DNA from 2 places in the Sphingomonas sp. P2_B6 genome. Region 2 is predicted to be linked to the other one. Evidence: riboswitches for the same ligand, from Rfam matches in the RefSeq annotation. Region 2 holds a riboswitch; the other holds the start of a gene.

Region 1 (3,398 bases), on a different contig from region 2:
GCGAGCCATAGCTCTGCACCCAGGCGCTGCGGGTGAAAGCGAAGCCGGAAAGCTGCTCGCCGAAATACTGCACCATGTCGTTGCGCTCGAACTCGCCATGCACCAGCACGTCGAGGCCGATCTTCTCCTGCCACTCGACCGTCGCGGCGGTCTCGATGCGCAGGAACTGTTCATAGGCCAGGTCGTCGATCTCGCCCTTGATGTGCGCGGCGCGCGCCTTGCGCACCTCGGGCGTCTGCGGGAAGGAGCCGATCGTCGTGGTCGGGAAGCTCGGCAGGCCGAGCCGCCCCTGTTGCGCCACGCGGCGATCCGCGAAGGGCGAGGTGCGCCGGGTCATGTCGAGATCGACCGCCGCCAGCCGCGCCGCGACCGCGGGATTGTGGATCAGCGGCGAGGCCTTGCGCGACTCGACCGCCGCCCGGGCCAGCGCCAGCGGCTCGGCGACCTTGTCCGCGCCCTGGTTGAGCGCCTGGGCCAGCACCGACAATTCGCCGATCTTCTGCGCCGCGAACGCCAGCCACTGCTTCACCTCCGGGTCGAGCGCGGTCTCGATCGCGAGATCGGCCGGCACGTGCAGCAGCGAGCAGGACGGCGCGAGCACCAGGTTGCGCTCGGCCGCGACGGGCGCAATCCGCTCGATCAACGCATCGAGATCGGCCCGCCAGACGTTCCGCCCGTCGATCACGCCGAGCGACAGCAGCAGGTCGGGCCGGGCACGCTGCCACACCGGCTCGAGCTGCTCCGGCGCACGGACCAGATCGATATGGAGCCCGTGCACCGGCAGGTCGGTCGCCAGTTCCAGATTGTCGCCGAGCGCGCCGAAATAGGTCGCGAGCATCACCTTCGGCCCGTTCACTGACAGGCGCCTGTACGCTTGCTTCAGCGCCGCGCGCTGATCGTCGTCGAGGTCGAGCACCAGGCAGGGTTCGTCGATCTGCACCCAGTCGGCACCGGCGCGCGCGAGCTGCGCCAGCACATCCTCATAGACCGGCAGTACCGCCTCGAGCAGCGACAGCGGGGCGACGTCCTTGCCCTTGGCGAGCGTCAGCCAGGTCACCGGGCCGAACAGCACCGGCCGCGTATGGTATCCGAGTGCCTTGGCCTCGAGGAATTCGTCGACTGCCTTGCTCGACGACAGCGCGAATTGCTGTCCTGCGCTCAGTTCCGGCACCATGTAATGATAGTTGGTGTCGAACCATTTGGTCATTTCCTGCGCGGTGCTGTCCAGCCCATGCGCGCAGCCTTCGTGACCCTTCGCGCTCTGCGCACCACGCGCCATGGCGAAATAAGTGTCGAGGCCGACCCTGCCACCGTTCCAGCCATAGCGCGCCGGCACCGCGCCGAGCATCGCGGAGGTATCGAGCACATGGTCGTAGAGCGAGAAGTCGCCGCTGGGGATGATGTCGGCGCCCAACGCCCTTTGCCGCGCCCAGGCAGCGGCGCGCAAGCCCTGTGCCGCGAGCGACAGAGCGTCGGCATCCGACTTGCCCGACCAGAAGCTTTCGAGCGCGAACTTCAACTCGCGGCGCGGGCCGATACGGGGGAAACCGAGGGTTGCGACTGAGATGGTCATCGTCTTGGCCTTGCGTTGGGCAAGGTGAGGCCGGACGCACGGCAACGAGCACGCGCCCTAATGACAAGCCGGGGCGCGGTGTTGCACGCGGCCTGACCGGGCACCCCGCCGGAGGACGTTATCTGACGAGGCAGGTCTCCTGGCTCGCGGGTCAATGCGACGATCCGGCCTTCCCGGTCCCTTGTCCGGACCAGTGACGCAAAATGGACCGCCGCTCACCGCTCACAGTTGCGGGGGCAGCGCCGGAATAAGCCCAAGGGCCGCACCGGCTTCCCGTCTTAGCTCCGATCGGGCAACCGGGCGAAGAACCTCGACCATCACAGGATAGATGTTACGACCAGCGCGTCAAGCATCATATAAAGAATTCTTTATATGATGCATTCAGTGCCGAGCGGCACATGGACGCGGCCACGCCGAGCCTCCATAAGCTCGCAAAATCAGCCGGAGCCAGAACCCATGTCCTTCTCCCTTTACGATGCCGTCGTACCGTCCAACCTCCAGATCCTGGGCGCGGTCGATGCGCTGGTCGACAAGGCGGCGGCGTTCTGCGCCGAACAGGGCAGGATGGAAGCGGAGCTGATCGACACCCGCCTCGCACCGGACATGCTGCCCTTCGGCTACCAGGTGAAATCCTGCGCCGCCCATTCGGTCGGCGGGATCGAGGGGGTCCGGGCCGGCAGCTTCTCGCCCGACCGGTCGGCCTGGCCGACGGACTTTGCCGGCCTGCACGACACCCTGCAGACGGCGGTCAGCAGCCTGAAGGCGCTTGATCGCGACGCGTTCGATGCCCTGGCGGACTGCGATACGCAGTTCGCCTTCGGGGAAACCATCATGCCCTTCACGGGCGCGAACTTCCTGCTCTCCTTCTCGCAGCCAAACTTCTATTTCCACGCGACGACGGCCTATGCGATCCTGCGCGCGCAAGGCGTGAAGCTGGGCAAACGCGATTTCATGGGAACGCCGCGTATCAAGCGGTAGGGCGTGACGAAGGTCTGGCCTGACCTCGTCGTTATCGGCGTCTCGCGCTTTATGCGTCGAGGTGGCGCAGATCACCGCCGCGCGTCTCGCGCCCGAACCAGGCGACCAGGCCAAGCGCGACCACCGCCGGCGCCATGATGATGACCGCCGCCAGTCCCATGGACGGGATCAGCGCGGCGATGCTCAGCCCTTGCGCGAACAGCCCGCCGGCCTTGGTGCAGGCGGCGACCCATCCGGTCGCCCGCCCGCGCACGCGCAACGGGAAGCTCTCGGCGGTATAGGGCAGCAGGATGGCGAGGATGCCGTTCGACCCGACGATCAGCAGCGCGACAGGCAGCACCGGGCTGCCCGTTCCCGCCAGCTCCAGCCTGAGCACGCCGAGCAACCCGGCCAGCGTCACGCCGATCATGGTGACGAGCGACCATTTGGTGCTCCAGCGGCTGTACATCAGCGCCGCCAGGAACACGGTCGGGAAAGCGATCAGCGAACTTTCCGCCAGCAGCCGGCTCGACACCGCGACTGAATAGCCCTTGGCGACGAGATCGGCCGGCAGCCACAGCAACAGGCCGAAATTGATCAGGCCCCAGGTCAGCGCGGCCACGGTCAGCGCGGTGAGCTTGCCGATCATCCGCCTGCCCGTCAGCGGCCCGTGGTTGACCCCGGTCGTCGCCGGCGGCGGCCCGCGCCGCACGGTTGCCCCGAAACGCCGCATCACCGCTTCGGCTTCCACCTTGCGCCCACGCGCGAGCAGGAACTTGGCCGATTCAGGGATGAGCGCGCCCAGCAGAATGAGGCTGAGCCCGGTCGGCAGGTTTGCCAGCCACAATATGCGCCAGCCGAAGATCGG
Region 2 (3,398 bases):
CCATCGACGCCGACGTCGCCGAACTCGTTGATCACGAGCGCGATGCGACGCCCCTGCGCATTCTCCAGCAGATGGCGGATCAGCGTGGTCTTGCCGGCCCCCAGAAATCCGGTGATGACGGTAGTGGGCACTTTGCTCACGCTGCTTCTCCTTCTTCGACGTCGACAGGTGCGCGATCATGGATCGCACGCCAATGGGAAACTCTTGCGTCGCCCGCAGCGGCGAGGCGCCGCAGCGCGATCCGCGAAGGCGTCATGACCAACATCGGTGGCGGGGGCGTGCCGTTCGCCTGGGCGAGCGGTCGATGCACGACGACGGGCCGACGCCAAAAGCACCCGGCACCATGCACCGATGCGGCCCCAGCCGCATGGTTCGTCGCTCAGACGGAGTTCCGTGCCTTGGCCATTCCCTGGACCAGGGCAAGAGCGACCGGTGCGCTGGCAGGTCTCCTGGCTCGCGGGTCATAGCTTGATGCACGGCCTTCCCAAGCCTTCGCGCTCGCGCGTGATCGGCCCAGTGGCTTGCCTCTCGAAGAGAGGCGGTGTGCATCGCGCTCGCCGCTTACAGTTGCAGGGACAGCCGCGGAGTTGGACGGCCGAAGCCGCCCGCACCGCATTCCCGATTAAGCCCCTTTCGGGGCACCGGCGCGATCACGAGGCGCGGGGGCAACCCCGTTCCTCAAGCGCGCCAATAGGCGGTTGCCAACCCATCGGCAAGATATGGAGATTTCTTTATCCGCTCCCGGTGACCGGCCCGAGCGACTGCAACCGCCAGACGCGATTGAACGACAAGACCGTCACCGAGAGGGGCGCGACATCGATCCGCCACGTCGCGCCGATCGGCAGCGACAGGGCAGCGGCGATCGCCGCGCGCACCACGGCCGGGTGGGTGATCGCCAGCACGGGCACATCCCGTCCGGCCTGGCTGGTGAGCCACTCGGCGACACGCAGGCCGACCACCGCCATCGTCTCGCCGCCGGGCGCGCCCGCCCCGGGGTCGGCGATCCATGCGGCAGCAGCCTCGGGATCGGCGGCATTGATCTCGGCAACGCTTTTACCGCTCCAGTCGCCATGATCGATATCGCCGAGCGCCGGATCGATATCGGCGGTCAGACCAAGCGCTTCCGCCGTCTGGCGCGCCGCCGACGCCGGGCTGGTGGCGACATGCCGTGGGGAGGGCCCCGCGATGCGCAGGCCGGTCGCTGCGCGCAGCCCCTCGGTGTCGAGCGGCTCGGCGGGATCGGCGAACCCGCCGACGCGGCTCATGGCGGTGGCGGCATGGCAGAGCAGGGTCAGTCGCGTGGCCAGGCGGGCCTCCCGATATCGTTGACGTTGCGCTCGGTTCCGTCCTAGGGCGATGCCGAAGGACCGAGGAAGAAGCCGGTGGAATTCCGGCACGGTCGCGCCACTGTTATCGGCAGCACCTCCCTGCTGTCGAGAGTCAGACCTTCCTCGCGACATTATCCCCGCGGGACGCGTACATCCCGGTCAAGGAGCTGAACATGCCGGCCACGACTCTCTTCGCCGACGACGTCTTCATCCCCGTCCGGGGCGAGACGGCCATTCCGATCGGCGAGATCCTGCCCTGGGCCGTCTTCGGCACGCTGCTTGCCCTGATCTTCCTTTATTTCGTCAGCACCGAGCAGGGCGCGGTGTCGCTGTTCAGTGGCAAATATGTGCACGAACTCGTCCATGACGGGCGCCATCTGCTCGGCTTTCCCTGCCACTAAGCGCCGAACATGGCGCGTACCCTGTTGATCCGCGGCATGCTGGTGGGCCTGGTCGCTGCCTTGCTGGCGTTCCTGTTCGCCCGTGTCGCCGCGGAGCCACAGGTCGATCTGGCGATCGCATTCGAGGCCGCGCGCGACCATGCGATGGGCGCGATGGACGAGCCCGAGCTGGTCAGCCGCGCGACTCAAAAGGGGTTCGGCCTGATCATCGCCGTGCTGCTCTACGGCGCGGCGATCGGCGGGATCTTCTCGCTGGTGTTCGCCGGACTCTATGGGCGCTGGTCGCGGCTCGGGCCGCGCTCGCTCGCCTTGCTGCTCGCCCTGGCGGGTTTCGTCGCGATCGCCCTGGTGCCGGCCTTGAAATATCCGCCGAACCCGCCCGCGGTCGGCCTGCACGAGACCGTGGCGTTTCGGACGATCACCTATTTCGCGATGATCGCCTTGTCGGTGGTCGCACTGATCGTCGCCGCGAAGCTCGGGCGCGGCCTGACTCGGCGTCTCGGCGCCTTCAATGCGATGCTCTGCGCCGCCGGCTGCTATGTCGGGCTGGTGACCGCGGTGCAGCTCGCCTTGCCCGCGATCAACGAAGTGCCGACGGATTTCCCGGCAGTCGTGTTGTGGAACTTCCGCATCGCGTCGATTGCCATGCAGGCGGTGCTGTGGACGGCGATCGGCATCGGCTTCGGCGCTGCTGCCGAGCATGCGCTGCGTCATGGGGCGAGCCGCCGCGGCTAGCGGCTCGGGCGTTGCGTCGGGGCGATCGTTTCGCACCTGCTAAAACATCTTGCCTCGGTCGGACATGGGCCATATCGCATCCCTTGATCGCGTCGGTACCCCGAAAGGGGTTTAAAATTGGAACGCGGTGAGGGTGGTTCGCCACCTGAATCCGAGGCTGTCCCTGCAACTGTAAGCGGCGAGCGCGATGCATGGCTCCTTTCGAGGGAGCAGCCACTGGGCCGGACGATATGTGCCGCGAGGCTTGGGAAGGCATGCATCAAGCTGTGACCCGTGAGCCAGGAGACCTGCCGGCGTCTGGTCGCTCTTGCCTGGTCCAGGGGATGGCCGAGGCACGGTGAACTCCGTCTGAGCGACGAACGAGCGGCTGGGGCCGCATCGGAGACGTGCGGTGGCCGCCCTTGGCGTCCGGCCGCCGCGCGTACCGACCGTTCGTGTGACGGCACGCCCCCGCCCAACGTCGGACGACGCCTGGGGGGTTGCCAATGAAGAAGATCACCATCGTATCGCAGCTGGCCCTCGCGGCCGTTCTCGCAACATGCGCCGGCACCGCCGCCAGCGCGCGGACCGCGGAGGACCGAGCCGGGAGCCACGCGGTCGACGGTCCCGACCGGCCTGACGGAGACATCGTCGTCACCGGTACGAGCCTCGAAGAGACCCTGCCGCAGGAGCTTGCCCGCTACGGCAGCGACATCGAAACCGTCACCGGGAAGCAGGTTCGCGACCGCGGCGTCGTCGACATCGCCAGCGCGCTGGAGAGCGTCCCTGGCCTGTACATCAAGCCGGGTGCCGGCCCGTTCAGCTATGTCGACCTCTCGCTCCAGGGTTCGCGCACCCAGGACGTGCTGTGGACCGTCGACGGCATCCGCATCAACAACCGCCTCTATGGCGGCACCTCGCCCAACGACACGCTGCCTGCCAGCATGATCGAGCG

The links. Region 2 has a riboswitch for cobalamin ahead of AC1DX5_RS14355 (CbtB domain-containing protein). Riboswitches for the same ligand answer to the same signal wherever they lie in the genome.
Region 1: linked by a shared signal. The riboswitch ahead of metE (5-methyltetrahydropteroyltriglutamate--homocysteine S-methyltransferase) and the one ahead of AC1DX5_RS14355 (CbtB domain-containing protein) in region 2 are both predicted to bind cobalamin.

What each region holds. Positions count from the first base shown of each region.
Region 1 is NZ_JBFUDK010000027.1:11,955-15,352, forward strand. Features, by position in the region: gene metE (5-methyltetrahydropteroyltriglutamate--homocysteine S-methyltransferase) at 1-1,573, opposite strand, end outside; cobalamin riboswitch at 1,686-1,901, opposite strand; gene AC1DX5_RS23490 (DUF1993 domain-containing protein) at 2,030-2,551, shown strand; gene AC1DX5_RS23495 (MFS transporter) at 2,601-3,398, opposite strand, start outside.
Region 2 is NZ_JBFUDK010000009.1:100,305-103,702, reverse strand. Features, by position in the region: gene cobW (cobalamin biosynthesis protein CobW) at 1-140, opposite strand, end outside; cobalamin riboswitch at 423-661, opposite strand; gene AC1DX5_RS14360 (histidine phosphatase family protein) at 732-1,289, opposite strand; cobalamin riboswitch at 1,322-1,482, shown strand; gene AC1DX5_RS14355 (CbtB domain-containing protein) at 1,502-1,729, shown strand; gene AC1DX5_RS14350 (CbtA family protein) at 1,739-2,464, shown strand; cobalamin riboswitch at 2,541-2,773, shown strand; gene AC1DX5_RS14345 (TonB-dependent receptor plug domain-containing protein) at 2,950-3,398, shown strand, end outside.